Salipiger sp. CCB-MM3: one gene and its partners. The protein of the gene in region 2 interacts with the protein of the main gene of each other region in a pairwise test. Links are inferred from orthologs where the notes say so. Each region holds a gene or a part of one and is shown on either strand. Other genes may lie near its edges.

What was found.
Region 1: the proteins of AYJ57_RS12720 (region 2) and AYJ57_RS04560 interact in binary tests that used the Escherichia coli proteins (3 or more experiments, as listed by UniProt). The link is inferred for Salipiger sp. CCB-MM3 from one-to-one orthologs.
Region 3: the proteins of AYJ57_RS12720 (region 2) and grxD interact in binary tests that used the Escherichia coli proteins (3 or more experiments, as listed by UniProt). The link is inferred for Salipiger sp. CCB-MM3 from one-to-one orthologs.

What each region holds. Positions count from the first base shown.
Region 1 is NZ_CP014595.1:930,701-934,990, reverse strand. Bases 666-3,523 are described here. They hold AYJ57_RS04560 (ABC transporter permease), read right to left. Parts: upstream 2,749-3,523; coding sequence 1,582-2,748; downstream 666-1,581. Other genes in these bases: osmF (glycine betaine ABC transporter substrate-binding protein OsmF), read right to left, coding at 2,769-3,523; AYJ57_RS04565 (ABC transporter ATP-binding protein), read right to left, coding at 666-1,585. Outside these bases: AYJ57_RS04570 (ABC transporter permease), read right to left, coding at 1-653; more of AYJ57_RS04565, read right to left, coding at 650-665; more of osmF, read right to left, coding at 3,524-3,683; AYJ57_RS04550 (hypothetical protein), read right to left, coding at 3,863-4,186.
Region 2 is NZ_CP014595.1:2,644,506-2,648,732, forward strand. Bases 320-3,114 are described here. They hold AYJ57_RS12720 (BolA family protein), read left to right. Parts: upstream 320-1,485; coding sequence 1,486-1,743; downstream 1,744-3,114. Other genes in these bases: msrB (peptide-methionine (R)-S-oxide reductase MsrB), read left to right, coding at 320-495; AYJ57_RS12715 (DnaJ domain-containing protein), read right to left, coding at 787-1,413; AYJ57_RS12725 (DUF4177 domain-containing protein), read right to left, coding at 1,751-2,152; AYJ57_RS12730 (benzoate/H(+) symporter BenE family transporter), read right to left, coding at 2,513-3,114. Outside these bases: more of msrB, read left to right, coding at 34-319; more of AYJ57_RS12730, read right to left, coding at 3,115-3,679; AYJ57_RS12735 (DUF6525 family protein), read left to right, coding at 3,811-4,077; AYJ57_RS12740 (carboxymuconolactone decarboxylase family protein), read right to left, coding at 4,174-4,227. UniProt on the Escherichia coli protein: Transcriptional regulator that plays an important role in general stress response. Has many effects on cell morphology, cell growth and cell division. Acts by regulating the transcription of many genes, including dacA (PBP-5), dacC (PBP-6), ampC and mreB.
Region 3 is NZ_CP014595.1:498,310-502,574, reverse strand. Bases 776-3,608 are described here. They hold grxD (Grx4 family monothiol glutaredoxin), read right to left. Parts: upstream 2,459-3,608; coding sequence 2,093-2,458; downstream 776-2,092. Other genes in these bases: xth (exodeoxyribonuclease III), read right to left, coding at 2,886-3,608; AYJ57_RS02410 (BolA/IbaG family iron-sulfur metabolism protein), read right to left, coding at 2,519-2,761; AYJ57_RS26310 (GNAT family N-acetyltransferase), read right to left, coding at 1,578-2,078; AYJ57_RS02425 (SDR family oxidoreductase), read right to left, coding at 776-1,448. In the rest of the region: cytochrome c maturation protein CcmE, read left to right, coding at 157-612; more of AYJ57_RS02425, read right to left, coding at 696-775; more of xth, read right to left, coding at 3,609-3,695; AYJ57_RS02400 (DUF6749 family protein), read left to right, coding at 4,013-4,265. UniProt on the Escherichia coli protein: Monothiol glutaredoxin involved in the biogenesis of iron-sulfur clusters.

The DNA of each region.
Region 1 (4,290 bases), 1.7 Mb from region 2 along the record:
AGCCCGCCCTGCAGCACAAAGGCGGTGTTGCTGGTCAGCAGCCCGGCGATGATCACCTCGCCGAGGGTCCGCGCCGCCACGGTCGAGCCGATGGTGGCGGTGCCGAGGGCGATGACCACCGACAGGCGGATGCCCGCAAGGATCACCGGCGCGGCCAGCGGCAGTTCGACCCGCAGCAGACGTTGCCGCCGGTCGAGCCCGATGCCGCGCGCCGCCTCCATGGTGGTGGGCGGCAGGGTCGAGAGCCCGGTCATGGCGTTCTCGAAGATCGGCAGCAGCCCATAGAGAAACAGCGCCACCAATGTCGGCCCGGCGCCGAAGCCGAGCGCCGGGACCGCCAGCGCCAGCACCGCGACCGGCGGGAAGGTCTGGCCGACATTGGTGATGGTGCGCGACAATGGGCGGAAGGCCGCGCCCGCGGGGCGGGTGACGAGGATCGCCAGCGTCACCGCCACCAGCGTGGCCGCCAGCGAGGCGGCGGCGACAAGGCCAAGGTGGCTCAGCGAGAGCGACAGCAGCGAGCTGCGGGTGTAGATCACCGGGCCGTTTTCCGGTGCGAAAGGCGCAAAGACCGGCTCGAAGAGGCCGGGCTTCAGCACCAATGCCAGCAGCAGCAGAACGAGCGCCGCGCGCAGGATCAGCCCCGGTTTCACGCGTGCCGCTCCGCACGGGCCCGGATCGCGGCCAGCGTGACCCGGCCCGCGGGCTGGCCCTCACGTTCGACCGGCACCGCCTCGCGCCCGCTCCAGAGGCAGGCCGACAGCGCCTCGCGCAGGCTGGCACCGGCGGGCAGGGGGCTGCCCTCGGCGGGGCCGTCCTCGGCCAGGTCTGCGGCGGGGATCAGCGACAGCAGCCGCATGGGCCGCTCGGCATCGCCCACCATATCGGCGACGAAGCGCGTCGCGGGGCTGGCGACGATCTCATCGGGCGGGCCGTATTGCACCAGCTTGCCGCCATCCATCACCGCGACCCGGTCGCCGAGGCTGATCGCCTCGTCCATGTCGTGGGTCACCAGCATGATCGTCGAGCCGAGCTTGCGCTGTATGTCCTTGAGGTCGGCCTGCGCGCGGGTGCGGATGATCGGATCGAGCGCGCCAAAGGGCTCGTCCATCAGCAGAAGGTCGGGGCGCGAGGCCAGCGCGCGGGCGACGCCGACGCGCTGCTGCTGGCCACCCGAAAGCTCGGCGGGGAAACGCTCGCGGAAGTCGGCGGGCTCCATGCCGAAGAGGGTGAGCAACTCGTCGACCCGCGCGGCGGTTTTGTCCTTGGGCCAGCCCAGCAGATCGGGGACGGCGGCGATGTTGCGCGCGACCGAGTGGTGGGGAAAGAGCCCGTGGCCCTGAATGGCATAGCCGATGCGGCGGCGCAGGATATGGGGTTTGAGCGCGTGGGTGGGCTCGCCATTGATCCGGACCTCGCCAGAGGTGGGCTCGACCAGCCGGTTGATCATCCGCAGCAGCGTGGTCTTGCCCGAGCCGGAGGTGCCGACGATGGCGGTGATCGTGCCGGTCTCGACGGTCATCGAGACGGCATCGACGGCGCGGGTTTCGCCATAGGTCTTGGTGAGCTTGTCGATCTCGATCATGCGGGGCGCTCCGGGGTGCGGCGGGTGAGGTCCACGAGGATGTCCATGACGACGGCAGAGACGAGCGCCATCAGAACCGTGGGCACGGCGCCCAGCAAGATGAGGTCCGTGGCGGTCTGATTGAGGCCCTGAAAGACGAATGTTCCGTAGCCGCCGCCGCCGATCAGCCCGGCGATCACCGCCAGCCCGATGTTCTGCACCAGCACGATGCGCAGCCCGGCGAGGATCACCGGCATGCCGAGCGGCAGTTCGACCTTCCACAGACGCTGGGCCGGGGTCATGCCCATGCCGCGCGCTGCCTCGGTGGCGGCGGGTGGCGCGGCGTCGAGCCCGGCGACGGTGTTCGAGACCACCGGCAGCAGCGAATAGAGCACCAGCGCAAGAAACGCCGGGGCAAAGCCGATGCCCGCGATGCCGAGCGCCTGCGCGGCGGGAAAGCTGCTGCCGACCCATCCGAGGATCGGGATCATGATGCCGAACATGGCAAGCGAGGGGATGGTTTGCAGGAAGCTCAGCACCGGCAGCGTCGCGCCGCGCAGGCCGGGGCGGCGATGGCACAGGATGCCGAGCGGAAAGCCGGTGGCGGCTGCGGCGGCCAGCGAACCAAAGGCAAGGCCGGTGTGGCGGAGGGTGGCGGAGCGGAAGGCATCGCGGCGGCTGGCGTATTCCTGCGCGATCGACAGATCCGACAGCATGCCGGACCAGAGCACGGCGGCGAGGGCCGCCAGCAGCAAGATCAGCAGCCCGGCGCGGGCTTTGGGGCCGGGCTTCATCTGCGCCAGCGCGTCGGCCATCAGCAGCATGAGCGTCAGCAGCAAGCACCAGAACCCGGCGGCGGGCGAGACGCGGGCCAGATCTCCGGCATCGACCAGCAGCGCGCCAGCGCCGGTCGCCAGTAGCCAAAGCAGCCCGGCAAGGCCAAGCAGGCTACCGCCGAAGCGGCGCAGCGGGGCAGAGGCGGGAATGCCGAGCGCGAGACCGGCGGCCATCGCCAGCAGGCCGGGGAGCACATGCGAGAGCGGCGCGCTGTCCCAAAGCATCACGCCATCGCCCGCGACGATGCGGTTGGCGCGCAGGGTCAGGAAGGGCAGGGCCAACGCGGCCAGACCCATCCCGGCAAAGAGCACGCCGGGCGGAGACAGGCCCCGCCCGGCATCAGACATCTGCACGCTGCGACCGAGGATCAGTCCAGCACCCCGGTTTGCGTGAGATAGTCACGCGCAACGGCCTCGGCAGGCTCGCCGCCGACCTGAATGCGGCCGTTGAGCTCTTGCAGGGTTTCCATGTCGAGCCCTTCGAAGATCGGGTTCAGTACGTCGGGGATCGAGGGATATTCCTCGAGCACGGCGTCCCGCACGATGGGCGTGGGCTCATAGACCGGCTGCACGCCCTTGTCGTCTTCCATTACCTTGAGGCCGGTGGCGCCGACGCCGCCATCGGTGCCGTAGACCATCGCGGCATTCACGCCCGAGGTGCCGCGCGCGGCGGCCTGGATGGTGGCAGCGGTGTCGCCGCCCGACAGGATCACCGTCTGATCCTCGGACAGCTCGAAGCCATAGGTCGTCTGCATTGCAGGCAGAACGGCGGGGGAGGAGACGAACTCGGTGGAGGCGGCCAGCTTCACCTCGCCGCCATCCGCGATCCAAGCGCCGAAGTCGGACATGGTCGAGAGGTTGTTTTCCTCGGCGACCGGGCCGGTGACCGCGATGGCCCAAGTGTTGTTGGCGGGGGCAGAGCTGAGCCAGGTGATGCCATTCTCGGCATCGAGTTCCTTGGCGCGGGCGTGGGCTTTGTCTGCATCCTTCCAGACATCGCTGTCGGCCTCGTTGAAGAAGAAGGCGGCGTTGCCGGTGTACTCGGGGTAGATGTCGATCTGATCGGCGAGGATCGCCTCGCGCACCACTTGGGTGCCGCCCAGTTGCAGGCGCCGCTCGACCGGCAGGCCCGCGTCCTCGAGCGCGAGGGCGATGACATTGCCGAGCAGCCCGCCCTCGGTGTCGATCTTCGAAGAGACTGTGATATCGGCCTGTGCGGCACCTGCCAGAGCGGCGAGTGCGGCGGCAAGGCTGGTGGCGGTGAGAAATTTGTGGGTCAGCATGGCGCTTCCGGCTCCCTTTCCGTGGCGTCCCGTCGAGTATGACAGAGTTCTGCACAGAAACTAGGCGGCGAAGGCGGCGGGCCAAGGTGCGCGGCGAAATTGCTGCGCGGGGTAGGGTTTGGCGGGCTGAATTGGGTCGTTGGGCGCGGGGGCAGGCTCGGTTTTTGAGGATCGCGTTTTCAGGCGTCGCTGTCCGCGGGAGGCAGCGGCTCGTGCAGCGCCTCGAAGGCGAGGCCGCTGGCAACAAGGCAGGTGACGCCATCGGTGCCGGTGACCGTGATCGTCCAGCTGCCGGTTTCATCCGAGGCGAAAAGCTCCATCACCGCATTGTTGTTGCCAATGCCGATGGACTGCCGCGTCTCGCCATAGGTCGCCGCGAGTCGGGCGACGATCTGATCGCGCGGGCCACAGGCGGACTGGTCTGCAGCGGCGGGCAGGCCCAGCAAGAGCAGGAGGCCAGAAAGCGGAAGGCCAGAAAGCGGGAGGCGTCTGTATAGGGTCATCTTGTTTCCCCTTATTTCGTTCGAACGTATCGTGCGGACGGCGGGCGCGTCGCCTTGGCGCGAGGTCAGTGCCTTGTCTTCAAAGCCTGCGCGGCATGTCCAAA
Region 2 (4,227 bases):
TTTCGGGGCAGGAGGAGAAGGAGGAGGAGACCTATGCGACGCAGGGGATTTCTGGCTGTGCTCGCCGCCGTCTTGGGCGTCGGGCAGGCGGGGCGCGCTGGCGCGGGCTTTGAGGTGTCGCGCAGCGCGGAGGCTTGGCGCGCGCGGCTCAGCGATGCGGAATACCGGGTCATGCGCGAGGCCGGGACCGAGCGGGCCTATAGCTCGCCGCTGAACAACGAACGGCGGGCGGGCACCTATCTGTGCAAGGGCTGCGATCTGCCGCTCTACAGTTCCACGACCAAATTCAACAGCGGCACCGGCTGGCCCAGCTTCTATGAGGCGCTGCCCGGAGCGATCGGCACCCAGCGCGACCGCTCGCTTTTCATGACGCGCACCGAATGCCACTGCAGTCGCTGCGGCTCGCATCTGGGCCATGTGTTCGATGACGGGCCGCCGCCGACGGGCAAGCGCCACTGCATCAACGGCATCGCGCTGCGCTTCCGCGCTGGTTGAAGGGATCGCGAGAGAGGAGTGGGCCTGCACGACCGGGGGAGGGGCATGCAGGCCCTTTGGTGGTACGTGTGTGCCCACGACAGGGAGCTCGGGCCACATGTGCCAGCGTCGCAATTCCGCTGACACCTGAAACGTGACACAACTCTAAGATTATTGTCAAATGAAACACACCAATAAGTTGTTAAAACTTTCCGCTACGGCAATCTGCATGTTCTGAAGGCGCCTAGACCAAAGAAAAACACCCCCCGAAGCAGGCTTCGAAGGGTGTTGTTCTGGGAAACTGCCGCGGCCTTACTTGAAGTTGCGGCTTTCCTTGATCTGGTCCCACGCCCAGACGACTTCCTGCAGCTGCTCTTCCTGAGAGCGGTCGCCGCCGTTCATGTCGGGGTGCAGCACTTTGATCAGCTTCTTGTACGCCTTGCGCACTTCGGCCTTGGTCTCGGCGGTCTCAACCTCGAGGATCTCCAGCGCGCGCTTCTCGGTCGGGGGCAGACGGCGGCCACCGCCCGGAGCCTTGCGGCCGGGGTTGCGGGTGGCGTTGTCGCCCAGCACCTGATGCGCGTCCTCAATGCCAAGCCGCGCCCATGCGCGTTGCTCGGGGTCGCGGTAATCCTTGGTCCTGCGCTCCCACACCTTGTCGGCGCTCTGCTGCGCGTTCATCTCGGCTTCGGTCTTGCCGTCGAAGAACGACCATTTCTGATTGTACTCGCGCACGTGGTCCTTGCAGAACCAGTAGAATTCATCAAGCACGTCCGGTGCCTTCGGAGCGCGGAACTTGCCCGGCTCCTGACAGCCCTCGTGTTCGCACACGCGGGTGGAGGTTTCCTGTTCGCCGGTCATGCCACGCCGGCCACGCGGGTTCTTCTTCTTGGCCGACTTAATCGACATGTCGAAACCGAAGGGGTCGGGTCTGCTCATGGTCTCACCTTTTCGACTCGGACGAGGGAGTTTAGACAATCCTGACCGAACTTGAAGAGGCAGGAGCCAAAAATGTCGCGAGCGAAACTGATCGAGAGCCGGTTGCAGGATGCGTTCGATCCGGCCGAGCTGGAGGTCCTGGACGAAAGCCAGAAACACGTGGGTCATAGTGGCTATCAAGAGGGCGGTGAAAGCCATTTCCACGTGCGGATGCGGGCTGCCGAACTCGGCGGAATGACGCGCATCCAGCGCCACCGCGCCGTGCATGCCGCGCTTGGCGAGGACCTCGTGGCGGCGATCCATGCGCTGTCGCTGGATCTGCAGGGCTGACGCGGCTTTAGCTGGCGCGGTCGGGGTCGCGGTCGTCGTTGCCGGGCACCGGCGTCAGCTTCTCGACTGCCGTAGCGGGGGGCGTGATGGGGGTCACCACCGGGCCGCCACTCCCAGCAACCGGCGCAGCATCTGGCGCAGCCTCGTGCTGAACGGCGACGCTTTGCGGCGCTGCCGGAACCGGGCGTGAGAACACCAGCACTGTGCGCCAGACGGTCTGGCTTGACGTCAGGCCGCTGCGCTCTTCGCTCGGCAGGGTGTCGGCGCGGATGTAGTCCCAGCCCTGCTCGGCCATCTCGTTGAGCAGCCGGCTCATGGCCGCGGCAAACTTCGCCTCGGCGCCCTTGATGGCCTTGGCTTTCTCACCCTTGGTGGGGGCCGGGATCACCTTGTATTCGTGGGTCTTCATCTCGGCTCGATCCCTCTGAACAAACGTTAACCAATGTCACTCAAGGGGTAAGGCGCGCGGGCCTGCAAGTAAAGGCCAGTGGGATTTGTTCGAGGCGGCGTTGGGGGCCGGGGGCTTGCCGCGGCGGCGGCAAAAAAATTGCCGGGAGCAGGTTGCCCTGCATCCCGGCGGCGTCATGAAACTCGGGTTGAAAAAGCCCGAAACGAATAATTTGATCCCGCAACCCCGATAAATGCTGGGAACGGAGAAGGCGGCTCACGGACCACCAACATCCAATCCAGCTAGAGCGGCCAAACGCCCTGACCAGAGGGAAAAGTCATTTGCAACTCAGGGCTGTAGCTGGCTCTCGCAGGCATCCTGTTAGCGCCGTTTCGGCAGGCGAACCGCCAGCACGATGCCGCCCAGCACTAGCCCCCAGACCGCCGCGCCAAGCCCCCAGAGGGTGATCCCCGATGCGGTGGCAAGGAAGGTCACTGCGGCGGCCTCGCGGCTTTCCTCGGCCTGCAGCGCGCCTTGCGCCGAGGCGGCAAAGACCGGCAGCAGCGCGACGCCCGCCAGCACCTGCAGCGTCATGGCGGGGGCAAGCGCGGCCACGGCGGTGACCGCCACCGCGAAGAGGCCGAAGATGGCATAGAACACGCCCGCCATCACCGCCGACCAGTAGCGCCGCGCGGGGTCGGGGTGGCTGTCGGCGTTCGAGCACATGCTGGCGGTGATCGCCGCGAGGCAGGTGGCGGGGTTGCCGAAAGGCGCAGTCAGCAGCGAGATGCCACCAACGCCCGCCAGCAGCGGACCCGGCGGCGGCGTGTAGCCAAAGCTGCGTAGCACCGCGACTGCCGGAATGTTCTGCGTGGCCATGGTGACGATGAAAAGCGGCAGGCCAAGGCCGAGCACCGCCTCGAGCGAGAACACCGGGGTGACCCAGACCGGATGGCTCAGCCACGGCCCGCTCATCGGCAGCGAGAAGTCATGCGCCCAAAGGGTCACGCCAAGCGCGGCCAGCACGGCGGCAGGCACGGCAAGGATGCGCTTGATGCGACCGACGAGGAACCAGCTGAGCAAGATCGGCAGCGCCACCTCGGGCGCATCCACCAGCGCGCGGAAGGGGGCCATACAGAGCCCCGCCAGAACACCGGCAAGCATCGCCTGCGCCAGCGCGGTGGGAACCGAGGTCACCAGCCGCGCCAGCGCGGGCCAGAGCCCGGCGAGCGCGATCAGCCCGCCCGCGACGACGAAGGCGGCCACGGCCCCCGGAAACCCGTCGGCCAGCGGCTGCGATGCCGCCAAAAGCGCCACGGCAGGCGTCGACCATGCGCAAGAGACCGGCTCGCGCCGCCACCACGCCAGCACGATGCCCGCGATGGCCATGGAGAGCGCGGCTGCGGCGAGGCCAGCGCCTGCCTGATCGGGGGTGGCTCCCACAGCCGACAGCCCCTGCAGCACGATGGGGAAGGAACTGAACACCCCGACGATCGCCACCATTGCTCCGGTCGTCACGTTCTGCAGGTCGGGTCCGGGTCGGCGCATGAGGGGATCCTTACGTTGGGGCGTCATTCGCCCATAGGCAGAGCGCCGAGGAAGTGCAAGTCGCGGCGGCTTGCAAGGGCATACGGTCATGTATTAGGTAACGTTATAACGTATCGAAATGAGGTTTGTGCATGGCACGTCAGCATTTAGGAAATCTCGGTGCCCCGGCCAATCGCCGCCGCGAGGGCGATCCGATGTCGGCCTTTGACCGTCTGCCGCCGGATCTGCGCGCGTGGCTCTGCACGGCGGCGCTGCCATGGTCGCCGCGTTCGGCGCTGCGGGCGTGGCGCAGAGCGCTGCAGGACACGGGCTGCGCCGAGGCGGCGGCGGCACGGCTCACCGCCATCGAGGCCGGGCAATTGGCACGGCAGGCACCGCGCGTATGGGGCGCCTTGTAGGGACAGGCTTGGGGAGCCCCTTGGGGTCTTGGGGCAGGGACAAAGAGATCGGGCGCGCCAAGCTGGCGCGCCCGCTTGCTTGCGCCGAAGGAAGGCTCAGGCCGCCGCCTCTGCCTTTTTCTCCCACGCGAATTTCTGCATCACCGCGTC
Region 3 (4,265 bases), 2.1 Mb from region 2 along the record:
CAGAATAAGTCGGGGGCTCCGCCCCCGGGCCCCCGGGATATTTCCGCCAAGAGGAAGGGCGGGCGCGGCGCGGTGACGCAATTTGATTTGGAACAGTTCTCTTGCGGCTTTAAGATGCCATATAGGGAGAATGGCATACGTGCTGAGGAGTAGAAGATGGGTCTCAAATCGCTGAAGAAGCAGCGGCGCATCCAGATCGTCGCACTGGCAGCGGTGGCGCTGGTCGTCTCGACCGCGCTGATCGGCTACGCCATGCGCGACGGGATCAACTTCTTCCGCTCGCCGAGCCAGATTGTCGAAGCGCCGCCCTCGCCGAATGAGACCTTCCGCATCGGCGGGCTGGTCGAAGAGGGCTCGCTGGTGCGCGGTCAGGGCCATGAGATCAGCTTCTCGGTGACCGATGGCGGTGCCTCGGTGCCGGTGGTGTTTGCCGGGGTGCTGCCCGATCTCTTCGACGAGAACCAAGGCATGGTCGGCACCGGGCGCTATGTGGATGGCGTGTTCCAGGCGACCGAGATCCTCGCCAAGCACGACGAGACCTATATGCCCAAGGAAGTGATCGACGCGCTGAAAGAGCAGGGCGTCTATGAGGCACCGACGCCCGAAAGCTGAGCGTGGCGCGAGGCTCGGTGATTTCGAAAAGGCGCTCCCCTTGGGGCGCCTTTTGCGTTCTGGCGTGGCGAGGCAAGGGCTGTTCAGAGTTTGGTAATCGAATTGCCGCCGTCGGCCAGCATGGCGCTGCCGGTTACGAAGGAAGCGTCGTCTGAGAGCAGGAACAGCGCCGCGCGGGCGATCTCGGCGGGGGTGGCCATGCGTTTGAGCGCATGCATGGTGGCGACGGTCTCATGGAAGGCACGGTCCTCGCCCGCCATCTCGGTCATCGTGCCGCCGGGCAGCAGGGCGTTGACGCGGATGTTTTGCGGCCCGAGCTCAGTGGCGAGCGCCTGCGTCATGCCGATAAGCCCCGCCTTTGACGCAGCATAGGCGGCCATGCCGGGCAGGCCGATCGTGTGGCCGACGAAAGAGGAGGTGAAGACCAGCGCGCCGCCGCCGCGCATCTGCAGCGCGGGGATCTGCGCTTTGGCCGCGTGAAAGCCGCTGGTGAGATTGGTCTCGATCACCTCGCGCCAGGTGTCTTCCGTCATCTCGGCCAGTGGTCCGAGCGCGCCGGTGATCCCGGCGTTGTTGAACGCGCCGTCGAGCCCGCCGAAACGGCTTTGCGCCAGCGCCACCAGTTCGGCGGCATAGGCGGCGCTGCGCACGTCGCCCGGCGCGTAGGCGGCAGCGCCTCCGGCGTTGGCGATCTCTTCGGCGAGGGCCGCGAGCCGCTCGGCGCGCCGTGCGCCCAGCACCACATTGGCGCCTGCCGCGGCGCAGAGCCGTGCGGTTTCGGCGCCGATGCCGCTGCTGGCGCCGGTGATGAGGATGGTTTTTCCGTGCAAGCGCATGTCGCCCTCCGTTTCAGGATGGGCATAGGGATAGCCTGCAGCGGCGCGAGGGGCCGACCCGGTTCCTGCGCAAAGCGTCGCGGATCTGCGGATGCCGCTCGCTCAGGGCGCTGGCTCAAGGTCGCTAGTTCAGGGCGGGCGTTCGTAGAAGCACAAATGCGGCAGCGCCGCCTCGGGCACCGGCTGGTAGGGGCCGCGTTCGGCAAAGCCGAGCCGTGCGTAGAGCCGCCGCGCCGCGCTCAGCGTCTTCATCGTGTCGAGGCGAAGCAGGGGCACGCCCTTGGCGCGGGCGCGGGCGGCCAAGTCTTCCATCAGCCGCTGTGCCAGCCCGTAGCCGCGCGCGGCGGGGGCGACATAGACGCGCTTGATCTCGAGGCTGCCATCAGGCAGCGGCTGGCTCATGGCGCAGCCCACCGGCGCGCCGCCGAGTGTGGCCAGCAGCACGGCGTCATGCTTGCCGGGCAGCGCGTCCAGCAGGTCGGTATAGGCGGGGTCGGGGTAGAAGAGGCTCACCAGCGCCGGGGCGGCGGGGTGATGCGCGCGCAGGTCTTCGCGATAGGCGAGACACAGGCTGCGCACGGCGGCGAAATCCTCGGGATCCGCCGCCGCGCGAATGTCGATCGTGCTCAAGCGAGCGCCCGCGCTCAGCCGTTGGCTTCGCGGATCTTGTCGGCGGCGTCCTTGTCGTAGGTCACACCGCTTTGCTCGAAGAGGCTGTCGAGTTCGCCCGAGAGGGTCATCTCGGTGATGATGTCGCAGCCGCCGACGAACTCGCCCTTCACGTAAAGCTGGGGGATCGTCGGCCAGTCCGAGTAATCCTTGATGCCCTGACGGATCGCGTCATCGGCCAGCACGTTCACGTCGAGATACTCGACGCCCATGTAGTTGAGCACACCCGCCACGCGGCTGGAAAAGCCGCACTGGGGCATGGTCTTGGTGCCCTTCATGTAGAGCACCACGGCGTTGGCTTTCACCGTCTCTTCGATCTGGGTGGTCGCTTCGGTCGTCATCTCTGTCTCCTGTCTGCGCGCGCCAAGGTGCTGCGGCACGGGCACGCGGCGTGGAATGGTTTAGTCCGGGGCTTTGGTGGTGAGCGCCAGCGCGTGCAACTCGCCATGGTTGCCGTCCATCTTGCCCTTCAGCGCGGCATAGACGGCGCGTTGCTGCTGCACGCGGTTCTGGCCGCGGAAGCTTTCGTCGATGACCTCGGCGGCGTAGTGATTGCCGTCGCCTGCAAGGTCGGTGATGGTGACTTTGGCCTCGGGAAAGGCGGCGCGGATGAGCTGCTCGATCTCCGTCGCTTCGATTGCCATGTGGGCGGACTCCGCTGTCTGACTGTTCTACTCAGATGTAAGACGGGCGCCGCGCGGGTGCAAGCACGGCCCGTCGCTTGGCACGGCGCCGGAAGCGCCGTGTTTCAAAGGGACTGCGTTTTGCTCAGAGCGCCAGCTCGACCCAGACCGGCACGTGGTCCGAGGGCTTGTCGCGGCCACGGATGTCACGGTCGATGCCGCAGTCAAGCATCAGGTCGGCGCAGGCGGGGGTCATCAGCACATGGTCGATGCGGATGCCGTTGTTCCGTTGCCATGCGCCCGCCTGATAGTCCCAGAAGGAGTAATGCCCCGGCCCCTGCACGCGGGCGCGGAACGCCTCGGTGAAGCCGAGGTTGAGAATGCGGCGGAAGGCGTCGCGGCTCTGCTGCAGATAAAGCGCGTCCTTCTCCCAGGCCTGCGGTTTGGCGGCATCCTCGGCCTGCGGGATGATGTTGTAATCGCCCGCCATCAGGGCGGGGGTCTCATCGGCCAGAAGCTGCTCTGCGCGGGCGTGGAGCCGGTCCATCCAGTCCAGCTTATAGCCGTATTTGCCGTCCCGGATCGGCTGGCCCTCGGCGTCGAACTCCACCGGGTTGCCGTTGGGCAGGTAGAGCCCGCAAAGCCGCACGGCCTCTTTCTCGCCAACCACAGTGGCCTCGATCCAGCGCGCCTGTTCGTCGCTGTCATCGCCCGGCAGGCCGCGGCGCACATCCTCGAGCGGGTGCTTCGAGAGGATCGCGACGCCGTTGAAGCCCTTCTGACCGTGGGTCTCGACGTTGTAGCCGCGCTCTTCGATCAACTCGCGCGGGAAGGCCTCGTCGACCGATTTGATCTCCTGCAGCAGCGCGACATCGGGCTGAGCCTCGTCGAGCCAGTCGGTCAGCGCGCCGATGCGTGCCTTGATGCCGTTGATGTTGAAGGTGGCGATCTTCATCTGGGGCCCTCCGGAAGTTGCGCAACCTATCGCTCAAAGCCGACTCGGGGACAAGGGCGAGGGGGCTGATTCCATCAGATTCGCCCTCGCAGCGAATCGAATTTCCGGGTTTTCATTACGCAAGGGAAAGCATCCCCAGAAAAATTATTTCTGTGGGCAAGTCGTATTGTTACGAAAAGCAGTGTCACTAGCGTCGATTGTTTCTGTGAGCAACTCCGGTATAATTCAACCCTGACAAGAAACTATATTGCCCGAAGCAAGTTTCCCGGGAAACCCTGAAGCACGATTTCAGTGCGTATCCAACCAGGGAGTTTTCCATGACCGCTCTGCAAAAGACTTTTGTTGCCCCCGAAACCCATGTTTCCAATGAGGCCGACCTCTTCTCGGGTGAGGGCTGCGCGCTCTTCACCTCCGGCGCGGCGCCGATGGCGCAGGCCGACGCCCTGAGCGGCGAAGGGCTCGAGATGTTCACCTCCGGTGCCAGCCCGGTGCGGGCCGAGCTTGCGGCGGGCGAGGGCGTTGCGCTCTTCACCTCCGGCGCAGCGCCGCAGATGTCCGAGACCGCCACCG